Candidatus Palibaumannia cicadellinicola: one gene and its partner. The protein of the gene in region 1 interacts with the protein of each later gene in a pairwise test. Links are inferred from orthologs where the notes say so. Each region holds a gene or a part of one and is shown in the gene's direction. Other genes may lie near its edges. The genes, in order: IM45_RS01765 and grpE.

Region 1 (17,200 bases):
AGATATCAGGTTCATTGTTTTTTTACAACGCTCTTTTAGCGGGAGTGCATAACCAGAACAACTAAGAAAAACTCCAGTACTAGCAGTACGAATGCCCATTTTCCTACTACAAATAGGACAAATTATGTTCGTTATGACCATATTATTAGGCTGCATACCACCTTCTGCTGGATCTTTCTCAGCTTTTTCTAGTTGTTTAATCAATTTAACGAAGAAAGTATCAAGTACATTTTTCCACTCTTGCTTATTATTAGCGATTTTATCAAGTGTATTTTCCATATTAGCTGTAAAGTCATAATTCATTAGTTCACAGAAATTTTCTTCTAAACTTTTAGTCACAATTTCTCCCATTTTTTCGGCGTAGAAACGACGATTTTCTATATTGACATAGCCACGATTTTGAATTGAAGATAGAATAGACATGTATGTAGATGGTCGGCCAATACGAAGTTTTTCTAGCTTTTTGACAAGCGAAGCTTCACTGTAGCGTGCAGGTGGTTTCGAAAAATTCTGGCTTGGAATCAATTGTTGTAGAGTTAATATCTGGCCCACTTCTACTAAAGGTAAGATTTTATCTTCATTCTCCTTCCGCAACACAGACACAGGCATAACTTTAGTCCAACCATCGACACGTAGTGTTCGCCCACGAGCACAGAGCTGAAAATCACCCGCTGTTACGGTCAATATTGTAGAGTCATACTGCGCTGGTATCATCTGGCAGGCAACAAATTGCTTCCAGATTAATTGATAAATATTTCGTGCTTGTTCATCCATATTTTTTAGTTGTTGAGCTTGGGTATAAATATCGGACGGACGAATTGCCTCATGTGCTTCCTGCGTCTGACCTTTGCTGACATACTGATTTGGTTTATTAGGGAGATATTCACTACCGAAAACATCTATGATATAACTACGGACCATATTAAGCGCATCCTCACTAACCTGAGTAGAATCAGTACGAATATAGGTAATATATCCAGCTTCATATAGCCGCTGAGCAAGCATCATTGTTCTTTTTACCCCATAGCCTAAATGAGTACTAGCTGCTTGTTGTAGGGTAGATGTTATAAAAGGCGCACCAGGCTTACTACTTGTTATTTTATTTTCTTGCTTACAGATGAGATATCTCGCAATCTCAAGTAAAGGAATAACAGTTTGGATTTGTGTGTAATTAATTGGTTTAAATAGTTTATGATGTTGGTGTGTAACCCGCATTGTCAGTGGTGCTCCATTATGAGTCTGCAAATTAGCATATAGCTCCCAATATTCTTCTGGTAAAAAAGTTTTAATTTCGCGTTCACGCTCTACTATAAGTCTTACAGCAACAGACTGTACCCGACCTGCGGATAAGCCACGAGCTATTCTTTTCCATAATAAAGGAGAAACCATATAGCCCACCATACGATCCATGAAGCGCCGTGCTTGTTGTGCATTAACACGATATAGATTAAGCTCTGTAGGTTTTTTAAACGCTTGGGTAATAGTATTATAAGTAATTTCGTTAAATACTACCCGACTAAATCTTGTTTGATCACCGCCTATAACTTCCCTAATATGCCAGGCGATGGCTTCACCTTCACGGTCAAGGTCTGTAGCAAGATAAATATGTTCAGCTTGTTCCGCGATAGCTTTTAACTCATTAACTATTTTTTCTTTACCTGGTAAAATTTCATAATGAGCTAACCAGTCATTATAGGGATCGATACCCATACGATTTACTAGTGCGCTCTGCTGGTTTTGTTTACCTTGTTTCGGTTTTATTGCGCTATTTTTACTAGTAGAATTATTGATCGGTAAATCGCGAATGTGACCGATACTAGATTTAACCACATAGTCATTACCTAAATATTTATTAATTGTTTTCGCTTTTGCTGGAGATTCAACAATAACAAGAGCTTTGACCATTTTATTTTACTCGTATTATTTATTATATTTTTGGCAGAATTGATTTCTTTATATTACTAGAGCACTCTATTTTTATCTGATTAATTTTTAGTAGAATTGAATTTACTAACCATATGCTAATAGTACTTTCTATTAAAGCGCTTATGCTTTATCTATTGTGACTTATTCAGTATCCGAACAATTACAAGTTTTCTGATTATAGCTACTAACTTAAAAGAATATATTTTTATAGATGAGATCTGGTAGTAGTTAGGTAATTTAAAAGGTATAATTTTTATTAAGCTTGATAAAAATCATCCCTCTTTTATATTCTAGGTTAAATATATAAAAAGTATGATTATATATTTATATATCGATAGATATTATCTTCTAATTTAAGAACAAAAACAGCAATAACCATAACGTATTAGTGAGATGAATTGTTCGTTTGATCTTTTAGGCATAGATGATTATTTGATTTATGGTGTACATACTCACCTATGATATGAAATAAATTTTCAGGTTAGTTGTGAAATTTACACCGCACATGTATGGAGAGTAGTTCTACGATACTTTACGTTCATAATATAAGTATCTAGTATAGATGGTATAACAAGGTATCATGTTATCTCTTATTTTAACTATTGTTCTGCCAAGGAACCCCCCCATGCCAATTATGGCGACTATCCTATATCGTGACATGTTGAACTTTTTCCGTAATAAGTTCGCAGACATTATTTTACTTGCGCTATTAACTGCACTCATTAGTGTATTGCTGGGCTGCTATGCATTAGCTCCAGCTCCTGTAAGTGAACAGATTCTCTCGCTTGGTAACAAAGCTGATATTGAAATGTTATCAGAGATTAGTTTCAAACAAATAATAGAACATATGTCGATAGACCAGCAGATCATTTTGCTTAAAACCTCTGCTGCTGGTACTTTAGCTGGACTCGTTGGTAATGCATTACTAACAGGAGGGCTACTTACTATGATACGTTTTATCTCAAATAAACGATCAATTAGCGTACTGGGGGCTATCGTGTTATCGGTGCGTTTACTACCCCGCCTGCTGCTATTAATTTTTATTACGACGTTACTTGTTCAATTAGGACTACTGCTAGTTGTAGTCCCAGGATTTTTGCTATCCATAGCTTTTAGCCTCTCGCCTGTCATTGCAACGATTGATAATCTCGGGGTTATTAGATCTATGCGCGCTAGTATTGAAATTGCTTTCGCTAATATTCGCTTGATTAGTCCGGCGGTACTATTATCGATGTTCGCGAAAACTATGGTATTACTGTTAGTCACACCATTTATTATATGTCATCCAATTTTTACAGCGATATTGTTAAATTTATTCAGTAATCTCATCTCATCTTTGTTGTTAATATATTTATATCGTCTGTACATGTTACTACGAGTGGTTTAAATTATTGTAAAGTAGTTGATATATGCCATTTAGCATTGTCTACTATGTCAAATATATAAAGATTTTACTAACCATACTTCTATACGTCTATTTTATTTAAAGAGATATAGATTATGTAGTTATACTGCAATAATCAGTATCTTCTCTACTTGTTCGTAACAGAGATGACCCAAAAAAATTGGTATTCGCATTATTAAGACAGATCTCTTGAGATCGATAGATGAGAGTTAATGAACTAAATACATTTCTTTTAATTGTGGGGTCATTTTTCCCGTGCTCTATGTAATTTATACAGAATGCGTTACCGAGTTGTTAGAACAAGGCCTATCTACCTGTTGTAACAAAATAGATATGGCACGCTTACAACTACTACAAAACCAAGGACGACTATTAACCGCCGGCCTGACGCCGGCGGTTGACAGTTGCGATCCTAGTATCGCAGGATTTCATGGTTATACGATAATCGCGGAATTTGATGATTTGGAAACAGCGCAGGCCTGGGTTGAGCATAATGTCGCTACCGGTTGTATCTACGCTACAGTTATAGTTAAACCATATAAAAAAATATTTTAAGATAATTTTAGATAAATAATAATAGCTAATATTTAATTATTCTGATCATTAGTAAATGAAGCTAGTTATTTGATACCACTAGGGTAGTTTAAGCTATTAGTAGAACTGATATTCTATGGGATAGTAAAAACATTTGCTATTGTCTCCCTTATACATGCGTTAACTCAAGCTTATGTTCTGCGAACAGGTTTTTTTCTCTATGATAACGCTTTATACGATTATAAACTGGTTACTAATTTTTAGTTATTGGTTATTAATTGCATGTGTCACTTTGCGAATATTAATGAAACGTCGTGCGGTGCCTTCTGCCATGGCTTGGCTGCTAGTGATTTATATTCTACCGTTGGTAGGAATCATAATTTATTTGCTACTCGGTGAGCTTAATATTGGCAAGCGCCGCTACGAACGCAATAAGGCTGTGTGCCCTTCCATCAATCAGTGGATTGATAATCTAAAATGTTGCCAGCAAATATTTTCGACTGCAAATAGCGAAGTAGCACGTTCACTGTTTCAATTATGTGCACACCGCCAGGGTATCAGTGGTCTGAGAGGTAATAAAATACAATTACTGACTAATACCTATGAGACTATGAAGTCACTTATCCGCGACATTAGTCTGGCACAGCGTAACATCGAAATTGTTTTTTATATCTGGCAGGCAGGAGGAGTAGTCGATAAAGTGGCAGAAGCACTGATGGCTGCTGCACGTAGAGGTGTTTTTTGTCGATTGATGCTCGATTCAGCCGGCTGTGTGCACTTTTTCTGCAGTCCCTACCCTGCCATGATGCGTAATGCAGGGGTTAAAGTTGTTGAAGTCTTGCATGTTAGTATTTTGTGTGTATTCCTGCGTCGGATGGATTTACGTCAGCATCGTAAGATGGTATTGATAGATAATTACATCTCCTATACTGGCAGTATGAATATGGTTGATCCGCGTTACTTCAAACAAAAAGCCGGCGTTGGTCAATGGATAGATATGATGACACGCATGGAAGGACCAATCACTATGGTAATGGGTATAATCTATTCTCGTGATTGGGAAATAGAAACAGGCCAACGCATCCAGCCACCAGCCGAAAATATCATACCATTCGAATACTCTAATTCAAATAATACTGTCCAGGTTATCGCCTCTGGTCCTGGTTTTCCAGAGGGAGTCATTCACCAGGCATTACTCACCGCAATTTATGCAGCACGTGAAGAATTAATTATCACTACACCTTATTTAGTACCTAGCGATGATTTACTACATGCTATTTGTACTGCCGCCCAACGTGGTGTAAAAGTGCAGATTATTATTCCACTTGATAATGATTCCCTGCTAGTTAGATGGGCGAGTAGGTCGTTTTTATCAGAGCTACTAGAAGCTGGCGTACTTATTCATCAGTTCGAAGGCGGGCTATTGCATACGAAAAGCGTGCTGGTAGACAGTCAATTAAGCTTAGTAGGAACAGTTAATCTAGATATGCGTAGCTTATGGTTAAATTTTGAAATTACCTTAGTTATCGATGCTAAAGATTTTGGCAGCGATCTAGCGCGAGTGCAAGAAGATTATATCGCACATTCGCGGCTTATTGACGTGATAGTCTGGTCAAAACGTCCTTACTGGCAACGCATTATCGAGCGACTTTGCTACTTTTTGAGTCCATTATTATGATTGTATCACTATTAAATATGATAATACTTTGCTCAAGTGTAGCGTAAAGTAAGTAGGACAGATAAAAAACAGCGTTAGAAATCTATTCTCATCAACAAATCATGCATTACTAGAAAATCGTTCTACTAAATAACTTAAATCAAATTAATATCAAGAAATTATATCAAAATAATTAAGAGTTCAATACTAGTAATCATTTCTTAAATTATGTGAGTTGAATTTAGCAATATAGCTATAGATATTTAATAGATAAATCTTAGATCTCAAATATCTTACCAGCCATCTATGTTAGTAACAACTATACTATTTGATGTCTGAAATTTCGCGCTATACAATGATATCAAGCATCTATGTTTCTAAATTCATGTGTTGATATAGTGATAACCACTCTTCACAATTTATATAAAATATCTTAGAGTATATATTAGTTGGAAACAAGCAGTATAATACTGTACTTTATTAGTGCTACACTAATAACCATTCCATTGTCTTATTTAAATATTTTTATGTAAAGAACTAATATTTATTATTATTCGTTTTCTGAGTAGTCTAAATAATATTTTTAATTAATGACAATTCGGGTATTGCAGAAAGGATACTAGCGCTTTATTATTCATAATACTGATACGCACTATTTGTAATATTAGAGATTAAGTTAATGAACGAAGCACTTAAGATTCTTAATAACATTCGTACTTTGCGCGCACAAGCCAGAGAATGCACTCTAGAAACTCTAGAAGAAATGCTGGAGAAACTTGAGGTCGTAGTCAATGAACGACGTGAGGAAGACAACCAAGTTCAGGCTGAAATAGAAGAACGCACTCGAAAACTACAACAATACCGTGAAATGTTGATTGCAGATGGCATTGATCCTAATGAATTATTACATACTATTAATATTTATAAAACCACCGGAAAAATTAGACGAGCTACCCGTCCGGCAAAATATCAATATATCGACGAACATGGTCAAATTAAAACTTGGACTGGACAGGGACGTACTCCCGCAGTGATCAAAAAAGCTATTGATCAAAAAGGAAAAGCGCTAGAAGATTTCTTGCTATAAAGCTTTACTAACTATCCTATCAGTTAAAAACTATCTTCATATTAAATATATTCATTTATTAGCAGTAAGTTTATATTTCAAATAAAGCTAGCATTCGTTATTACATCATAGCTAGCTTAATTATGACTTAATTTCTATAAGTACCACGACGAAGTGCTTCAATACGTTTATCCAGTGGTGGGTGAGACATAAAGAACTCACTAAAAGATTGATTACGTCCGTTAATACAAAAAGCTATTATACTACTTGATTCTTGTGGTTCATAACTAGTTTTTAATCGTTGCAGGGCGGCAATCATTTTATCGCATCCTACTAGTTTAGCTGAACCAGCATCTGCATGAAATTCACGGTAACGCGAAAACCATAAAACAATAATACTTGCTAGAACGCCGAATACTAATTCAAGTACCGTCGATATAGTTACATACACGAAATGATTCCCGTTACTATTTTCTTCTTTACTATCAGATCCCATTAAGCCCGCAACTAATTGCGCTATAAAACGAGAAATAAAAATGACAAAAGTATTAACTATTCCATTTATTAAGGTCATAGTAACCATATCTCCATTTGCGATATGGCTGATTTCATGAGCTATCACTGCTTCAGCTTCAGAGCGGTTCATATGCTGCAAAAGGCCGGTACTGACTGCTATTAGTGATGTATTACGACTAGCACCTGTAGCGAAAGCATTGATATCAGGTGCATGATAAATTGCTACCTGCGGTATTGCTATGCCGATATCCTGCGCCTGACAACGTATAATATTTATCAACCAAGTTTCTACTTCATTACGTGGCTGTTTTATGAGTTCACCGCCTACTGAACGTAGTGCCATAAATTTTGACATTAATAGTGAAATGAAGGCTCCACCAAAACCGAACATACTAGCTATAATAATCAACCCAGCGGTACTAGAAGTTTGGATACCGGTAAAGTTTAATACAATGCCAAAAACGACCATGACCGCTAAGTTCGTGAGTAAAAACAGAGCAATACGTATCATAAGAATATAATTTTTTCCTCAAAAAAGTGATGTTTACGAGATCAAGTTAATTTATGACATCTATTGTAACTTTAGTTATAGTATTAATTTAATGTAATTTTTACATAACATGATTTCCAAAATATTGAATAAGTCATGAAATTACTTAGTTTCATCTTAAGTCTTAAGTCTTAATTTCATTTATCAGATGTTCGGTACGTACTATCAAATAAATTCCAGAAGATAGTTGTATACGAACTCCTTCTTTAGTGATTTCTCTTACTGTTGCAATCATAAGAGATTGACCTACTTTGATTTGAATTTCTTGACCTATTGTAAGGGTAGTAATATTACGAATAGGTATCGGTAAAAATATCGCTACTTGATTTATTTTTTGAGCTGTCTGTGTGTACCGTGAATCTTGTGGCTGTGGCATAGAAACTTTTTCTTGCTCATGATTTTTAGCTTTTTGTACAGTACGATACTGTGAAATACGAGCTTTAGCTTCCTCTAATTGCTTGCGTGCATACTCAATATGTTGTGCTTCTAATTCACCACATGGATTACCATTGAGATCTACGCGTTGTACTCCATGCTTTATTCCATATAAGTAACGCCAACTTGACGTGTATAGTCGTAATGCAGAACGTAACTGGGTTTTACTTAGAGTCTTTTGGCTCTGTACCCATTCGACTAGATCTTTAAAGATACCGATCTTGAGTGGTCGCGCCTGACCTACTGAGGTAAAACACAACGGAAAGCGCTCTGAAAGAAAAGCAATTACTTTTTTATGATTGTTTAACTTATATGGATGTTCCATTAATGTTCCTGATAAACACAAAACTTACATTGTTCTTAAAAGTGTTTTATGAAAAAATAATCATCATATTAGTCAATAGTTAATCAAATAGATCAAAAGTAGTTTTTAGCTCAAAACAAGTAGTGCCGATAAGTTATTTACTATATAATAACTATTATTGATTTTTCATCATTTGGTCTATTAAAAATAGTCCATTATAATCAATAGCTATCATTTCAAACTTGTCTAATATAGATTTAAAAATCTTCTCTTCTTTATGCTGTTCAGCAACGTACCACTGTAGAAAGTAGAATGTTGAGTAATCTTGTAGTGTCATAGTAACGTGCACTAGCCGGTTAATTTGATTGGTAATATTTTTTTCATGTTCGTAGGCAAAATTAATTAATTCAGTTAGTGACGAGAAATGGATTGGAGGAGCTTGAATAGCACCTAACAGAGGCATAGTACCAGTATCATTTAAATAGTCAAAGATACGGTATATATGATTTGTTTCTTCTCGCGACTGCTTTTGAAAAAATTGGCTTATACCTTCAAAGCCTTTATTATGACACCAAGCACTCATTTGCAAATAAAGATTAGTAGAGTAACATTCTAAGTTTAGTTGTTCATTAAGCTTCGTTGTCACTTCTGGTTTTAACATTAGTTCAATCCTTATTGAATAAAGTACATTCTGTAGAAAAATGCGATTTTAGTTTCGTTGTGCCCTAATTAAAGTTGATAGTTTAATAATAAAAATTATAGTTTTAAAGTTTTACTTCAGAGAAATGTTCTTCTAACTCATGCCAAGAGCGACTGTCTCTAGTCATTAGCGCGACCGATGTTACTGGTCCCCAACTACCAGCTGGATATGATTTTAGTGCATCAGTATCTGATTTCCAAGCTTCGATAATTGAATCGACCCATTTCCAGGCTTCTTCTATTTCATCTCGGCGAACAAAAAGCGCTTGAATACCTCGCATAGTTTCTAGTAAGAGACGTTCATAAGCGTCGGAAAGATGTGCCTGGTTAAAAGTTTCAGTAAAACTCAGATCTAACTTCGTAATTTGTAAACGATGTTTATGATCTAGTCTAGGTACCTTATTTAAAATCTGAATGTCCATTCCTTCATCTGGCTGCAGACGGATAGTAAGTTTATTTGGCGGAAGTTTTTGATAGGAATCCCGAAACAAGTTAATAGGTGGATTTTTAAAATATACTACTACTTCTGAACATTTCATCGGTAGACGCTTACCAGTACGTAAATAAAACGGAACGCCAGCCCATCGCCAATTATCAATATCCACACGAAGCGAAACAAAAGTTTCAGTACAGCTACTTTGATTTGCCCCTTCTTCTTCTAGATAGCCGGGCACTTTTATACCATTGATAATACCAGATGTATATTGCCCACGTACTGTGGTATCACGCACATTACTATCATTAATAGGACGTAGTGAACGTAAAACTTTTACTTTCTCATCGCGGATACTATCAGTGGTTAAATCAGAAGGAGGTGACATAGCAATCATAGTTAATATTTGTAGCAAATGGCTTTGAATCATGTCACGCATTTGACCTGCTTTATCAAAATATCCCCAACGTCCTTCGATACCTACTTCTTCAGCTACCGTTATCTGTACATGATCAATGGTACGATTATCCCAGTTTGTGGTGAATAAAGAATTAGCAAAACGTAAAGCAAGTAAATTCAGCACTGTTTCCTTGCCAAGATAATGATCGATACGATAAACTTGAGTTTCGTTAAAATACTTTGATACTTGATCATTAATCATACGTGATGATGCTAGACTTGTACCTAATGGTTTTTCCATCACAACACGATTTGGATATTGATTCATGCCAAATTCGCCTAATCCTTGACAAATAGAGCCAAAAGTATGTGGTGGCATAGCTAAATAATTAACAGTAACTCTAGACTGAAGATCTAATTTGTTAGCTAACTCTCTAAAATTTTGAGTATCATTAACATCTAAATTACAAAAATTAAAACGTGCGCTTAAAGTTTTCCATAATTTTTCGTCAATAGGTTCTTTCATGAAATTTTCTAAAGCTTGACGTACAACATGTGTATAAGTCTTCACATCCCACTCTGCGCGACCAACACCAATGATGCGAGTTTCCGGATGAATATAACCTGATTTTTCTAGCTGATACAACGAGGGTAATAACTTACGACGAGCTAAATCTCCTTTGGCGCCAAAAATAACTAGATCACATGCTTGGGCTATGGATGTCACAGTCATTTTGTTTTCCCCGTATAAAAGAGCTTTATCAATTTATTTAATTATACCTCGACTATACTTTAAAAAAACAACAAATTTTATTATGCAAAGTTTTTTAAGAAAGACTCTTGCTAGAAAACAAGTATGTTACTAAATACTAGGTTATAAAATAAATGCAATTATTTATTATCATTCAATGGAGTTATCTATGTTAAGACGGTTAAGAAGAACAAAAATTGTAATTACTCTTGGTCCTTCTACTGATATTGACAATAATCTTGAAAAAATAATTTTAGCGGGTGCTAATGTTGTACGCTTAAATTTTTCACATAGTACTACCAAAGATCATATACGACGTGCGCAACAGGTACGTGAAATTGCAGCTAGTTTAGGATGTCATGTTGCAATTCTTGGTGATTTACAAGGGCCTAAGATTCGTATTTCAACCTTCTGTCATGATAAAATTTTTCTAAATATTGGAGATGAATTTATACTTGATGCTACCCTTGCATGTGGCGCAGGCAACCGTAAACGAGTTGGTATAGATTATAAAAACTTGCCAGATGACGTGTTTCCAGGCGATATATTGCTCTTAGATGATGGTCGGGTACAATTAAAAGTATTAACAGTTCAAGAATTACAAATTTATACTGAAGTAATTATTGGAGGCTTGCTATCAAATAATAAAGGTATTAATAAATTAGGCGGTGGTCTTTCCGCTGAGACTCTCACAAAAAAAGATCAAGCTGATATTATTACTGCTGCCAAGATCGGTGTTGACTACTTAGCGATATCTTTTCCGCGTACTGGTCAAGATATTATCTATGCACGTCAGCTTGCTCGTGATGCAGGTAGTCATGCAAAAATAATTTCCAAAGTAGAACGTGCCGAAGCTGTTGTTTCTGATGAAGCGATGGATGATATTATTTTAGCATCAGATGTTGTTATGGTAGCACGTGGAGATTTAGGTGTTGAGATTGGGGATACAGAACTAGTTGGTATTCAAAAAAAATTAATTAGACGGGCTCGTCAGTTGAACCGGGCTGTAATCACTGCAACCCAAATGATGGAATCAATGATTATCAATCCTTTACCTACTCGTGCAGAAGTTATGGATGTAGCCAACGCAGTACTAGACGGTACCGATGCTGTAATGCTGTCTGCCGAAACTGCGACTGGTCAGTATCCTATAGAAACTGTAACTACTATGGCAAAGATTTGTCTAGGAGCAGAAAAAATACCAAGTATAAATATTTCGAAACATCGAATTGATGTACAGTTTGATAATATCGAAGAAGCTATCGCTATGTCAGCCATGTATGCAGCCAATCATCTGAAAGGAATTACTGCCATTATATCAATGACGGAGTCCGGTCGTACTGCATTAATAATGTCTCGTATCAGCTCAGGTCTACCTATTTTTGCACTATCCCGCCATGAGCATACATTGAATCTGACAGCATTATATCGCGGTGTAACGCCAGTTTATTTTGATAATAATGGTGATAGGGTAGCAACAGCAATTAATGCAATTAGTTTGCTACGCGATCAAGGTTTTTTAGTAGTAGGAGATTTAGTTATTATTACCCAAGGCGATATTATGAATATGGTAGGTACCACGAATACTAGCAGAATTTTACTAGTTGAGTAAAATAGTTGACATGCTGAAAACTGTGGTATAAATCTTTGCTGTTAAATTCACCATTAACATAAGTATATTTAAAAATAAGACTGTTTCTTTTTTTTACTTTTATGATAGCTATTACTATATAACTATAAATAGTAATTGCTTCCTGTCTGTTTGTTAACGGTTTCTGCTAACTACAAACATCAAGGTCGTAGTCTATATTATATATTGCTATTTGAGTGTCGTGACTTTGTATATGTATACTTAGAGTATTAATTTTTTAGTAGTTCAGTAGAGTGACAACTATCACTTCAGTACTAATATCATATTTAAAAACAGAGTAGATAAATTTATCCGCATACTTCTGATTATCTATCTATGTTCGTTGCAGTACACAGATACAGTTGAAAACTAATATATAAAACACATCATATCTGTGACGTATTAGTCATATATATTTTTTAACAGTTATCATAATTGTTAGGAACAAAAGATGGAAACAGTTAAAAAAAATAGCTTAGAAGAAATTAATAGTACTATTCCAGTACCTACTGGTAAAGCAAGATTTATTAAAAAACTATTTGCTTTCTCCGGCCCAGGAGCATTAGTTGCGGTAGGTTATATGGATCCAGGTAACTGGATTACTTCTATCCAAGGTGGTGCCCAGTATGGTTATTTATTATTATCAGTAATTTTGATTTCTAGCTTGATAGCGATGCTATTACAAGTGATGTGTGCAAAACTAGGCATTGTCACTGGTATGGATTTAGCACAGGCAACAAAAGCATTAGTTGGACAACGTACCGCAATTATTCTATGGCTTACTACCGAATTAGCAATTATTGCTACAGAAATGGCAGAGATTATCGGAAGTGCCATCGCTCTAAACTTATTATTTAATATACCATTATTATTAGGTGTTGTTATTACTGTCGTAGATGTACTTCTGTTGCTTATTTTAATCAAATTTAGCATTAGAAAAATAGAAGCAGTAGTATTTTGTCTAATTATAACTATATTTATTATTTTCTCTTATGAAGTAGCCCTTACTCATCCAAATTTATCTTTGATCATACGTTCGTTTATTCCACAGACCGAAATTCTAACGGCTCATGTGTCTGGTGGAGATTCTGCTTTCTTCATCGCATTAGGAATTGTAGGTGCTACAGTTATGCCGCATAATCTTTATTTACATTCTTCTATTGTACAGTCACGGCAATATGCTAGGGAAGATCCTCAAGCACTAGAGGAAGCGATTCGTTACGCGACCATAGATTCAAATATGCAGTTAGGTTTTTCATTCATTATTAATTGTCTGTTATTAATTCTTGGCGCATCTTTGTTTTTTGGAAAGAACCCAGAGGATATTGGTAGATTCGCTCAACTTTATAATGCATTACAAGATCACAATATGGCTGGTGCTATAGCAAGCTCTACATTAGCGACGCTATTTGCAATAGCATTACTTGCTTCTGGACAAAATGCTACTATTACCGGAACCTTGACTAGTCAAATTGTAATGGAAGGTTTTATTAATTTTACCTTACCGCTCTGGCAACGACGGATAATTAATAGGTTAATAGCTATTCTTCCGATTATAACTGGTATTTATTTGTGGGGAGAAAAAGGAGATGTGATAGAAAAACTACTTGTTTATACTCAAATTTTTTTAAGCATAGCACTACCTATTTCGATGCTACCGCTATTATATCTAACATCATCTCGAAAAAGAATGGGCAGCTTTGTTAATTGTAAAACTTTTATAATTATAGGTTGGCTAGCGAATGCTGTTCTGATTGTACTTAATATTCAATTAATCATTAAGACGATGAATATGTTATTTAGTTAATAGATCATAATATGATTATATTTTTAGTACTGCTAATTATATTTAGCGTTTTTGAGTTGTTATTTCATTAACATGCGGAGATGATTAGCTATCATATGAGTCATAAATTCACTTAGTTTGTAACTCTATTTTTTATGATGATTGAAATCATCTGTGATTTTATCGTATGATAGTAAAATACTAAGTAAATTTTATTGGTGATTTTTTATCTAAAATTTCTTAAGACAGCTATATCTATAATTACCAATGAAGATACAATTAATTTAATTAATCTAAATAGTTTTCCTTTTTTAAACTAAAGTGACGATAGGCTTCAGCAGTAACGATACGTCCGCGTGGCGTACGTTGTATAAATCCTTGCTGAATTAAAAATGGCTCTAGCACATCTTCTATTGTCTCTCTTTCTTCACCAATAGCTGCTGCTAGATTATCTAGTCCTACTGGTCCACCAACAAACTTATTAATAATTGCTAATAATAATTTACGATCCATTATATCAAATCCAGCGGTATCAACATTAAGCATATTTAAAGCATTTATTGCGACATTATTAGTAATATTCCCAGCTGCATGTACTTCTGCAAAATCGCGCACTCGTCGCAGTAGCCGGTTAGCGATACGCGGAGTACCACGAGCGCGTCGAGCTATTTCATGTGAACCACCACTAGTAATATTTAATGATAAGCACGCGGCGCTACGATTGACTATATGTTGTAAGTCTTCAGTATGATAAAAGTCTAGACGTTGCACAATACCAAAACGATCGCGTAATGGTGAAGTTAACGATCCCGCCCTAGTCGTAGCTCCAACTAAAGTGAATTGCGGTAATTTTATTTTTATAGAACGTGCTGCCGGACCCTCCCCGATCATTATATCCAGCTGATAATCTTCCATGGCTGGATATAATATCTCTTCTACTATAGGTGATAAACGATGAATTTCGTCGATAAATAATACGTCATGTGATTCTAGGTTCGTGAGTATTGCTGCTAAATCGCCAGCTTTTTCCAAAACGGGACCAGATGTACTACGGAGGTTTCCCTCCATCTCATTGGCAATAATATTTGCTAACGTCGTTTTACCTAGTCCAGGTGGACCAAAAAGTAATACATGATCTAGTGCATCACCGCGCATTTTTGCAGCATTAATAAAAATATTCATCTGCTCACGTATATTAGCTTGACCAATATAATCAACTAATTTTTTCGGTCTATAGCTATAATCTATGACTTCCTCACTTACTGTAGCCATAGAGATTAAACGATCAGCTTCTATCATATTATCCTCATAGTGTGGTACGCAACGCATCTCGTATTAATGCTTCACAGTTAGCTTCTGCACTCGCTACTTTTTTTATCATCCGACTTGCGTCCTGATGTGTATAACCTAAGGAAATAAGCGCTGCTACTGCTTCGCTTTCAGGATCATGCCGTACTAGTAATTCTTCTCTAAATATTAAAGAAAACGATGTATTCTTAAACTTGTCTTTCATTTCGACAACAAGACGTTCTGCAATTTTTTTCCCAACGCCTGGTAATTTCATTAAGGTATTAATTTCTTTATGTTTAACAGCGTGGAACAATTGTTTTTCTGACAGATTAGCTAGAATAGTTAGCGCTAGTTTCGGCCCGATCCCATTGACTTTAATAAGCTCACGAAAGAGCACCATCTCTTGTTTAGTAAGAAAACCAAATAACAATTGGGTATCTTCGCGTACGATAAAATGGGTATATAGAACAGTTTCCTGACCAGTTTCCGGTAGCACATCAAAATAAGTTATTGGTATATAAATTTCATAACTGATTCCGTAGATTTCTAATAAAACTATCGGTGGTTCTTTTTCTATAAGAATTCCTTTGAGACGTCCAATCACCTTGAACTTCCTTTTTAACGTAATCTACCGCGGGTTAGTTTTAGGCTATGATCGCCCATACGAGTAGTATTTTGACTTATATAACAATGAGTCATAGCGATTGCTAATGCATCTGCCGCATCCACTTGCGGATTAGTAGATAAATTTAATAAGATACGGACCATATGCTGTACCTGTATTTTTTCCGCTGAACCAATCCCAACTAATGTTTGTTTTACTTGTCGTGCAGCATATTCAAATACAGGGATATTATTATTCATTGCTGCTACTATAGCGACACTACGTGCTTGACTAAGCTTCAGCGCAGAATCTGCGTTTTTCGCCATAAAAAGCTGTTCAATAGCTAAAACTATTGGCTTATATTGAGTAATGACTTCGTTTACACCGACATAAATCAGTTTTAATCTATTGGGTAAATCATTGACTTTTGTTCGAATACAGCCGCTAGCTAAATAACTGAGGAGTGTTCCTTGCTGACATACAACACCATAACCAGTAATACGAGAACCTGGATCAATACCGAGAATGATTGTCATAATTTAGCCATGATTTAATTTGTAACAATTGTTTAATTGATTGTGCTATAATTATGTCTTAAACAATAGTTTTACTATTACTGTATGTCAAATTTTGACATTGTGATAAACCTCTTGTACGTCCTCGGACTCTTCTAACATATCAATAAGACGCTGCAATTCCATTATCATCTCTTCGTTGATATGAATAATAATTGATGGAATAAATGCTATTTTTGTCGATATAGTTGTTAGACCTGCTTTTTTAAGGGTATTTGTTATTTTACCTAATAACTCTAATGTCGTATAAACATCAATCGTACCATAAGTATTAATTACTACATCATCAGCAGATGCTTCTAAAGCTAGATCTATAAAAATATTTTCGTTTAAACCTGGAGCAAACGATATCACTCCTTTTTTATTAAATAAATAAGCAACAGATCCTGCAGAGCCTAAGTGACCACCTACTTTTGTAAAAGCATGACGTACTGTAGACACAGTACGTCTACGATTACTACTAAGGCATTCTACGATTACAGCTGTTCCTCCTGGACCATATCCTTCATAACAGATAGTTTCCATTTCCTGACTATCAACATCACCAATACCGCGGGCTATAGCACGATTTAAAGTGTCACGTGTCATATTATTCGCGAGTGCTTTATCTACTGCAGCGCGTAACCGCGGATTAAAATCT
Region 2 (10,643 bases), 330 kb from region 1 along the record:
CGTTACCGATTTGGAAAAGTGCGTTTTCATGGCACGCAAATCAGCGAAGATTACTTACAGAATATCGATTTAATTAATTTAGGTGCTTCTTATAGCCTAGAAGCGCTGGCAATCTTCTATAACAGCTTGGTCGCGAGCAACTTATTTAAATCAGTAATTATATCACCTGACTTTCAGGATAACACTTTGCTGCTAGACACTATGGTAACGCAATGTCTCCGTAATAAGCTAGAAATAGGTCTAGGATATTCAAATGACTTAGGACTACGGTTAAAAACACTCTGGCATAAACCTTGGCTGAACTCGCGCGGTCATAGTATGAAAACAAGTATCAACTTGCCAGTACCAGAGCAAGTGATTGAGATAACATATAAAATTCCTTTGTTTCATCATTATCTGGAGCAATACTATCTACTACAAGGGAGATTTAAGCTAGCTCATATCAATTATAATAAATCTGAGTTAACCACCCTAAATGTAATACGTTACTGGGATATATCTAACAGCTGGCAACGGGCAATACATCTACGCTGGAGCATGAATCATTTCACAGAAGCAAAAATAAATAATACTACTATGCTGATTTATCCAAGTATCAGCATGAACCGCACCCGACAACGCGGTGGAATCATGTCAACCTGGGGTGATAGCCAGCGCTATTCGTTATCGGTATCTACTACTACCTGGGGTTCAAATGTAAATTTTCTGCTATTACAAGCACAAAATGTTTGGATCCGTACGCTAGCGGAAAAGTATCGCTTTGTAATGCGTAGTCATTTAGGCTGGATTGAGACTAATAATTTTGAAAACATTCCTCCTACACTGCTTTTTTTTGCCGGCGGAGACCATAGTATACGGGGTTATAAATATCAATCCTTATCGCCACGGAATAACTACGGTAAGCTCACTGGCGCTTTAAAATTAGCAAGAGTATCACTAGAGTATCAGTACCATATGATAGGCAAATGGTGGGGTGCAGTCTTTATCGATAGCGGTGAAGCAGTAAATGACATCACACAGAGTAATATTAGAACTGGTGCCGGTATTGGTATGCGTTGGCAATCGCCAGTTGGTTTGTTCGAATTAGATCTTGCTACACCGGTAGCAGATAAGTGTGAGCATGGATTGCAGTTATACATCGGATTCGGGCCAGAACTGTGAACCTATTGAAGAAAAACCATTTAGGAATTTTACTGTTACTCTTGTTACTAAGTACGCTAGCTTTTTTGCTTAGTACAACTACTGGTTTACATCTAGTACTAAACAGTGTCGTTAGCTGGGTACCAGGGCTAGAAATTTCTTCTGTTCACGGTGATTGGAGTAATATTATTCTTAAACAAGTCCGATACCAAATACCAGGTGTTATAATTAAAGCAAGTGAATTTAACCTTGCGCTAGACTTTAGCAGTTTGGTGCACCGTAAGCTATGTATTCATACTGTCTATCTACGTGATGTCTCGGTCCAGGTCAAAATTAAACCACTAAGCTCACATACTACACAAGCTTGCTTGAGTAACTATGAGCCAAATAGTACAACTAGAATAATTCTCTCGACACCTTATCCACTTATTATACGCCGCCTGACACTACATAATATGCAGGTTAAGGTCAATCATACTAATATTAAACTTCATGAGTTAAGTACTGGACTGATATTCAGAGAACATCAATTATTGGTAAAGTCAACACGTATCTCAGGTCTATTCGTCGCACTGCCTAAAGCAGCACCAGTAGTAATAAACCAGTGGGTTGCAATGGCAATCAAACTCAAAAACCTCAGTCAATCTTCGCTGTTAAAAACTCTGCCAAATATGTTTACCAAACCATTTAGATCCGTGTCATTACTACCAACGCTGCCGTTGAATATTACTATTGAAGATCTTAATGGTAATAATCTACATATCACGGGAAAAAATGATATATGGATTACTCGGCTACGCATGCAGGCAATAACTCACGATCAGTACGCAGAACTAATACTACTAGAGATAGAATCCTCCCAGGGGTTGTTAAATGCATCCGGCAATGCAGATTGGCGTTGTAGTAAATTACCAGTTCATTTGATAGTAAACAGTATACTGAATATCGATCCTATTAAAAAAGAAATAGTTCAGTTAAGCATCAGCGGTAGTTTACGTGATGAACTACATACAATGATTGATCTTTCTGGCTCTGTCAAAGCTAAACTCGCTATTAATATTAAGATGATACAGTTAGGAGCTCATAAGTTCGCGCTACCGCCGGAAGTTAATCATCAGCTTAGATTAAGTTCCGGCGGTAGCGCGCGTGGGAGTCTCAAACTCAGAGGTGATATAAGCATCAGCTCGCAGCAAGTACTAGTAGACTGTCACATTAGCTCGTTACGCTGGGCTGATTTAAACATTAGGGACATTACTTTACAAGGGATAATATTATCAGGAGAAAGTCTTAGTGGTTACCTGCACTTGCAAATCGCTCAATTGCAGCAGAGGCAATGGTTATTACGTCAGCTAATTTTTACAGCTACCGGAGATGAGAAGCAGCATCAGCTAACATTGATCATGCTTGGTAAACCAAAGATAGCAGGTCAGTTACAAATACAAGGTCATTTCGATAGCACACATCAGCTATGGCATGGTGTACTTAGCCAAACTAGTTTCACAACCACTATCGGAGAAATACTAAAACGATTGGTGCCTAAATTTCAATTTCAATCTAATATGCAGGCTAGCGGTTTTGTTACAGGTAGCGCAGAGGTTGGTTGGGAAGCTGGCAGTAAACTACCGCATGCCAAAGTTGGACTTTTCGGCCAGAATATCAAAATCAGTCAGATAGTACCAGTACCGGGAAAAACCTGGCAGGTATTATTAGATAGGCTCATATTAAATGCAGGATTCGATAAAGATCAGGCACACTTTAATTGGTTACTAAAAATAGCTAGTAACGGTCAGTGTAACGGGCAATTACAAGTAGTGCATACTAAAAAAAAGCATAATATTAACGGTAATATTAATATTCAAGATATCTCTCTAGCGCTACTGAAGCCCCTCTTCGGGCGTGGAGAGAGCGTAGAAGGTATGCTAAATGCAGCCTTATTGATCAGCGGCAATACTAAGTTACCACAGCTTGACGGTCAGCTAAGATTAGAACAACTCATTATAAAACACACAGTAATACCTTGTTCTATGACAGAAAGCCGGTTAACACTGAATTTTTCAGGTACTAAATTAGATTTGCATGGATTGATTAGTACCAAACATGGACAAGTTAATATCATCGGCCACGCTAATTGGAACTGTGTTGATGTTTGGCAAGCGCGTATTGCCGCCTCGGGTAATAGAATGCGCATTACTATGCCGTCGATAGTACAGATAGTACAGTTAGATATATCTCCTAACATTGTTTTTGAAGCTACTCCGACGTTATTAACCCTTAACGGTAAGATAGACATTCCCTGGATGCGCATTAAAGTGAAAGATATGTCGGAAAGTACCGGGAGCATTTCATCTGATGAGGTACTATTAGATGAGCAACTTAAATTAGTGACAATGCGAGCACATGATCAAAGTATTGTTATTCCTATCATCACTAACCTATTAGTCCATGTTGGGAATGACGTACAAATCAATGCCTTAGGTTTGAAAGCTAATCTTTCAGGTGACCTAAAAGTAACTCAAGATCAAAAAAGACTGGGTATTAGTGGGGAAATAGATATTCCATCCGGCTATTTCCAAGCTTATGGTCAGGACTTAATCATAACTCAAGGCCAACTGCTCTTCTCTGGACCCATAGATCAGCCTTATCTCAACATCCAAGCGATCCGTGATCCAGAGTATACTAAGGATAATGTAATAGCTGGCGTACAAGTTACTGGTCCAGTTTACCAACCGATACTAGATGTATTTTCTAATCCGATTAAATCCCAGCCAGAAGCGCTGTCTTATTTATTAAAAGGCCACGGTATTGATGAAATGAGTACTGATCGTAATATCATGGTAGCAATGTTAATTAGAATGGGAATGGTACAAAGCGAGCAATTTTTAGGTAAAATTGGAGATTTATTTGGGGTGACTGATCTAGCTTTAGATACCCAGGGTAGTGGAGATAGTTCCAAAGTAATTTTCAGCGGATATATTGCTCCTAGATTACAGGTTAAATATAATCTTGATATTTTTGACTCACTAGCAACGTTAATCTTACATTACCGCTTAATGCCTCAACTTTATTTAGAAGTAGTATCTGGTCTTAACCAGGCACTGAACTTATTTTATAGATTTGATTTTTAAATACTTATGGTTGTAGTAAAGTATATTACTGAAACTTTATTATTTTTGATACCTATTTATCTTCCTTCGTTATGAGCTAAGTTTTGCTTTGCTCGTGAGAAGGATAGCATAATCTCTCTTTTAGCATCTTGAGCGTTTTCCCAGCCGTCTACTTTAACCCATTTGCCAGCTTCTAGATCTTTGTAGTGCTCGAAGAAGTGGATAATCTGCGCCCGCAGTTTTTGTGGTAAGTCTTCAATATCTTTTATATTTTCATATTCATTCGATAACGTAGTGTGCGGCACTGCGATCAGCTTAGCATCTTCACCAGATTCGTCGGTCATTTTTAGCATACCAATTGGACGGCAGCGGATTACGGAACCTGGTTGTAGTGGATAAGGTGTTGGTACCAGCACATCTACTGGATCACCGTCTAGCGATAAGGTATGGTTTATGTAACCGTAGTTACAAGGATAAAACATCGCAGTGGACATAAAACGATCAATAAATAACACTCCTATTTCTTTATTTACTTCATATTTAATCGAAGCAGCCGTATTTGCTGGAATTTCTACCACCACGTAAATATCATCTGGTATATTTTGTCCTGCAGGTACCAAATTTAAGCTCATGTAACTTTCCTTCAATATAATTTATCCGTAGTTAGCCTAAATAAGTGACAATAAAAAGCAGTTTTCCCTAAAGTAATTGATCTATTATAACATAGTGTAGTAATATGTGTACTAAAATTACGGTGAGTGGCGCAGCCTGGTAGCGTAATACGTTCGGGACGTATTGGACGGAGGTTCAAATCCTCTCTCACCGACCACAGAATAGGTACATAATACACAACATATTCAACTCATGCCCGTAGCTATCTCAGCAGTTAGAAACTCTACGATAGTACTAAGTTTCATGATCTTTTTTTCACCGCTACGGCGATTTTGGTATTCTATCTCTTCAGTATCTAGATTACGATCGCCTATGACGATCGTATGTGGCACCCCAATCAGTTCAATATCAGCAAACATAACGCCCGGACGTTCTTGTCTATCGTCTAATAGTACGTCGATGTGGTTAGTGCGTAGTAGATTATAAAGTTGTTCTGCGGTGTTTTTAACCCGAAAAGATTGATGCATATTTATCGGCAAAATAGCCACATTGAAAGGTGCTAGTGCTTCTGGCCATAAAATACCGCGCTCATCATGGTACTGCTCTATAACTGCGGCAACGACACGAGTAATACCGATGCCATAGCAGCCCATCGTGACAATCTGATGATTGCCGTCTTTGCCTTGCACCGTAGCTTTTATAGCTTCGGAATATTTGCTTCCTAGCTGGAATATATGTCCTACTTCAATCCCGCTTTGTATTAGCAGAGTTCCCTGACCATCCGGACTAAGATCACCATGAATTACTTTTCTAAGATCTGCCACTTCTGGCAAACATAGATCTCGTTCCCAGTTAATACCGAAAAAGTATTTGCCATCAATATTAGCGCCGGCAACGAAATCGCTCATTAACGCAACACTATGATCAATCACCAATGGCAATGGCAAATTCACCGGTCCTAGTGAACTGGAACTAGCGCCGATAGCTAAGCGGATCTCATCTTCAGTCGCAAAAACCAGAGGAGTTGCCACCTGAGGTAGTTTTTCTACCTTAGCGTCATTGAGATAATGATCGCCTCGTACCATCAGCGCTACCAACGGTAGATCCGCATCTTTTTTAGCACGAACAATAATCATCTTAATAGTTTTTTCTATCGGTAAGCTAAATTGTTTCAATAATTCAGCAACAGTGGAAATACCAGACGTATCTACTAAATGCATTTTCATACTAGGTTGATCACATTTAGTAGATGATACCACAGCTTCCGCAATTTCAATATTAGCAGCATAATCAGAAGTAGTAGAAAATACCATATGGTCTTCGCCATTACCGACTAGTACCTGGAACTCATGTGATACGATACCACCTATCGAGCCGGTATCCGCCTGTACCGTGCAAAAATCCAGACCCATACGGGTAAAAATTGCGCTGTAGGCACGATACATTGCGTCATAAGTTACTTGCAGCGACTCTTGATTAGCATGAAAAGAGTAAGCATCTTTCATTACAAATTCACGCGAACGCATCACGCCAAAACGTGGACGAACTTCGTCACGGAATTTTGTCTGAATCTGGAATAAATTCAGTGGGAGTTGTTTATAAGATCTAACTTCATTACGAATTAAATCAGTAATAACTTCTTCATGAGTCGGTCCTAGAAGAAACGCACGAGCGCTTCGATCGGTAAAACGTAGGAGTTCCTGACCATATTGTTCCCAGCGTCCACTCTTCTGCCACAAATCTGCTGGCTGTACTATCGGCATGGATACTTCGATAGCTCCAGCATTGTTCATCTCTTCTCGCACGATGTTTTCTACCTTACGTAGTGTGCGTAGACCAGTAGGCAGCCAAGTATAGAGACCTGATGCCAATTGACGAATCATTCCTGCGCGTAGCATCAATTGGTGGCTGACCACTTCTGCATCTACGGGAATTTCCTTAAGAGTAGAGAGTAAATATTGGCTAGTACGCATGCTTATCTCCTTCTAGTCTAGTCTTAGCCGACCTAATTAAATAGAGATGTAGATGCGCATAATATCTGAAACCTTTTGCAGTAGAATGCCGAAGACCGGACTCGAACCGGTACACCTAAAGGTGGTTGATTTTGAATCAACTGCGTCTACCAATTTCGCCACTTCGGCCTTGAAAGATCTTCGTAAGTGAAGATAGATAAACTTACTATTTACATAAACTAATTTACTAGTATTAATACCCGTACTAATCAGCTACGGGTATTGGGTAGAGATAAAAATACCATGAATTTATATTCTATCGTAACCTCATTTGCAAACCAAGTTTTTTATGTTATTACTTGATATTATTGATTTAATTACTGAGTTTAGATTGGCTTAATAGCCTTATTTGAGCAAAAAATTTTTGACCAGCCTAGTTTACGGCTTAAAGTATGAAAATAATTATAATCATTCGGATGGATCAAATATAGGTAGTAATTGCTACGGCGGATTACAATTTCATCTCCATCATGGATGGGAAAGGTGATCTGACTATCGCAGCTAATTTCTACATCAGGCTTCCATTCAGCAAATTTAAGTCTGATAGTACTGCTACCATGGATAACTAACGGACGGGAAGAAAGAGTGTGCGGAAACATAGGTACAAGTGCTATCGTATCCACAGTAGGGGTAAGGATAGGACCTCCAGCAGAAAGAGAGTAGGCAGTAGATCCGGTAGGAGTAGATATAATCAGTCCGTCGGCACGTTGTGAAAATGCGAAGTGATCATCGATATAAACATCAAATTCAATCATATGTGCGACCTTACCAGAATGTAGCACAACTTCATTAATAGCGGTACTAGGTTGTCCGCATATGTTGTTACGACAAATACGCGCTTCTAGTAAGAAGCGTTTATCACTGTGATAATTACCTGCTAAAACATCGGATAACTGTGTTAACGCTGAGTCTGGGTCTAAATCAGTGAGAAAACCCACATTACCACGGTTGATGCCAATAACTTTTATATAGTAGCGGGATAAAATCCGCGCTGCACCTAGCATATTACCGTCACCACCGATAACAATCGCTAGGTCTGCCTGCTGGCCTATATCTGCTAAACTACCGGTTATAGTATCGTATAATTCCAAATCACTAGCAATTTTATGTTCTATGATAACTTTTATACCCTTTTTTATTAACCAATAATATAGCATTTCATGGGTAGCTAGTGCATTTGGATAGCCGGGATGGCCGACAATACCAATAGTTTTAAAAGTTGCCGTAATGTTCTTGGTGATATCTGCGTTTGTTTTGTCTTTTGCCAGTTTCATTATGTTTCGTCCCTTGAATCCTTACTATTTATCCCCATAATAACCGGACTCGTAAGAATAATGCTGAAGCGCGGAGAAAACGTATGATGAGTCAAGAAATAAACACTCCTGACGAGCAAGTCTCACAAGATCACCAAAAAGATCAAGCACAAGCACAAGCACAAGTAGAAGTCGCGCCTGAAATGGTTGAAGAAGTGGTCGATCCTAGAGATGAGCGTATTGAAGAACTAGAAGTAGAACTAGCACAGTTGCAACAGCGCGAACGAGATTGCCTACTACGTGCTAAAGCAGAAATAGAGAACATGCGCCGCCGCAGTCAGATAGAAGTAGAAAAAGCCTATAAATTTTCTCTAGAACGTTTTGTCAGTGAATTACTACCGGTGATTGATAATTTAGAGCGCGCATTGGAGATGTCAGATAAATCTAACAGCGATCTAACTTCTACCATTGAAGGCATTGAGCTCACGTTGAAATCTCTGCTAGATGCTGTACGTAAATTTGGGCTCGAAGTTATAAGTGAAATACACATTCCATTTAACCCAGACGTACATCAGGCAATTACCATACTCGAATCTGAAGAGCATGAACCTAATAATGTCATAATCGTTATGCAGAAAGGCTATACTCTAAATGGTCGTCTTATTCGCCCGGCTATGGTTACAGTATCTAAAGCAAAAAGTTAACTATTTAACATTGACTCGGTACTATACTACTATATTTTGTTTATGTGGTTCACGTGATGCCACCCTATGGGTAGTTTTGGCTCCCAGTTTATGGTAGTTTTACCTTGTTCTTTTAGCAGAGTATTAACCTTTGAGAAATGATGGCAACCAATAAAGCCGCGATGCGCGGACAGCGGAGATGGGTGTGATGCTTTTAGAATGTAGTGGCGTCTCACGTCTATTATTTTGCTTTTTGTGTGCGCATGATTACCCCATAGAAGAAAGATAATGCCTTCACCTAGGCTATTAACTAAAGTAATCACTTTATTGGTAAAAATTTCCCAACCTAAGTGGGCGTGGGAATGTGCTTTGCCTGCTTCTACGGTTAATACTGTATTGAGTAGCATTATTCCCTGTGTTGCCCAACTATGTAAATAACCATGTGGTGGTATAATAAAGCCAGGTATATCGTTCTTTAGCTCTTTATAGATGTTTATCAGTGATGGTGGTATAGGTACACCAGGCGGTACAGAAAATGATAAACCATGGGCTTGCTTAGGCCCATGATAGGGATCTTGACCGAGGATAAGAACCTTAATAGTATTAAGTTCCGTCAGGCAAAAAGCTTTAAATATATCGTTCTGCGCTGGATAAATAGTAACGCCTGCTGCCCGTTCGCTAGCTATAAAAGCTAATATGTTCTTAAAATAAAGCTGTTTTTTTTCCTCCGAAATCATATGCAGCCAATTCATATTTTGTCCATTAATCATCTGATTAAGTTTCTATTCTATTATTCACTAGTATGTTGATCTTTTACTTTTATCCTGATCCATAGTAATAAGCCTTCCTTCCTGGTTGTAGAATAGTTGGTTGCGGGTTGGGCTGCATAGTAGGATAATCCAGCGTATAATGTAACCCGCGGCTCTCTTTGCGTAAGAGGGCACTTTTAACAATCAGTCCCGCTACTTGAAGTAGGTTACGTACTTCTAGTGCAGCGTGAGATATCCTAAAATTAGAGTAATACTCATTCATTTCTTTAGTAAGAAAGTTGATACGATATAGTGCACTCTCTAATCGTTTTGTTGTGCGCACAATACCAACATGATCCCACATCAATAGCCGCAGTTCTTGCCAATGCTGCTGTAAGACTATCTCATCACCATAACCAGAGTTACTAATAGAGCTATGATTCCAAGAAGGTAACTGATGTTCTTGTTTTACGAAAGTTGGTAAGCGGTGCAAAATATCTACAGACGCAGTCCAGCCATAGACTAGGCACTCAAGCAAAGAGTTGGATGCCAGTCTATTAGCACCGTGTAGGCCGGTATAACTTACTTCGCCGATAGCGTAAAGCCCGTCTAGATCGGTACGTCCATGTTTATCGACCATAACACCACCGCAGGTATAGTGTGCTGCTGGAACTATAGGAATCGGTTGGCGAGTTAAATCGATATCTAGCGTACGTAACTTATCATAGATCGTAGGAAAATGATGGCGAATAAACTTCTCAGGCCTATAGCTGATATCTAAATACATACATTTTGCCCCTAAACGTCTCATTTCGTGATCGATAGCGCGCGCCACGATATCCCTAGGTGCTAGTTCAGCTCGTAAGTCAAAATCAGGCATAAAGCGGCTGCCATCCGGTCGATATAGGTAGGCGCCTTCGCCACGTAGCGCTTCTGTTAACAGAAAATTACGAGCTTGCGGATGGAATAATGAGGTGGGGTGGAACTGATTAAATTCAAGATTTGCAACTCGGCACCCAGCACGCCAGGCCATTGCAATACCGTCACCAGATGAGATATCTGGGTTAGTGGTATATTGATAAACTTTGGA

Evidence for each region.
Region 2: the proteins of IM45_RS01765 (region 1) and grpE interact in binary tests that used the Escherichia coli proteins (3 or more experiments, as listed by UniProt). The link is inferred for Candidatus Palibaumannia cicadellinicola from one-to-one orthologs.

What each region holds. Positions count from the first base shown.
Region 1 is NZ_CP008985.1:367,340-384,539, forward strand. The notes cover bases 11,987-14,934. They hold IM45_RS01765 (Nramp family divalent metal transporter), read left to right. Parts: upstream 11,987-12,756; coding sequence 12,757-14,112; downstream 14,113-14,934. Other genes in these bases: pyk (pyruvate kinase), read left to right, coding at 11,987-12,287; ruvB (Holliday junction branch migration DNA helicase RuvB), read right to left, coding at 14,380-14,934. Also shown: topA (type I DNA topoisomerase), read right to left, coding at 1-1,905; IM45_RS01720 (YciC family protein), read left to right, coding at 2,552-3,313; IM45_RS01725 (YciI family protein), read left to right, coding at 3,587-3,886; cls (cardiolipin synthase), read left to right, coding at 4,086-5,543; hns (histone-like nucleoid-structuring protein H-NS), read left to right, coding at 6,202-6,609; protease HtpX, read right to left, coding at 6,737-7,615; RNA chaperone ProQ, read right to left, coding at 7,779-8,414; ftnA (non-heme ferritin), read right to left, coding at 8,569-9,054; zwf (glucose-6-phosphate dehydrogenase), read right to left, coding at 9,158-10,657; more of pyk, read left to right, coding at 10,845-11,986; more of ruvB, read right to left, coding at 14,935-15,390; Holliday junction branch migration protein RuvA, read right to left, coding at 15,398-15,985; crossover junction endodeoxyribonuclease RuvC, read right to left, coding at 16,000-16,521; IM45_RS01785 (YebC/PmpR family DNA-binding transcriptional regulator), read right to left, coding at 16,609-17,200. UniProt on the Escherichia coli protein: H(+)-stimulated, divalent metal cation uptake system. Involved in manganese and iron uptake. Can also transport cadmium, cobalt, zinc and to a lesser extent nickel and copper. Involved in response to reactive oxygen.
Region 2 is NZ_CP008985.1:701,092-711,734, forward strand. Bases 7,295-10,025 are described here. They hold grpE (nucleotide exchange factor GrpE), read left to right. Parts: upstream 7,295-8,225; coding sequence 8,226-8,825; downstream 8,826-10,025. Other genes in these bases: nadK (NAD(+) kinase), read right to left, coding at 7,295-8,142; ung (uracil-DNA glycosylase), read right to left, coding at 8,855-9,556; nadB (L-aspartate oxidase), read right to left, coding at 9,624-10,025. Also shown: autotransporter assembly complex protein TamA, read left to right, coding at 1-1,161; IM45_RS03340 (translocation/assembly module TamB domain-containing protein), read left to right, coding at 1,227-4,265; ppa (inorganic diphosphatase), read right to left, coding at 4,322-4,876; IM45_RS03355 (proline--tRNA ligase), read right to left, coding at 5,102-6,829; more of nadK, read right to left, coding at 7,195-7,294; more of nadB, read right to left, coding at 10,026-10,643. UniProt on the Escherichia coli protein: Participates actively in the response to hyperosmotic and heat shock by preventing the aggregation of stress-denatured proteins, in association with DnaK and GrpE. It is the nucleotide exchange factor for DnaK and may function as a thermosensor.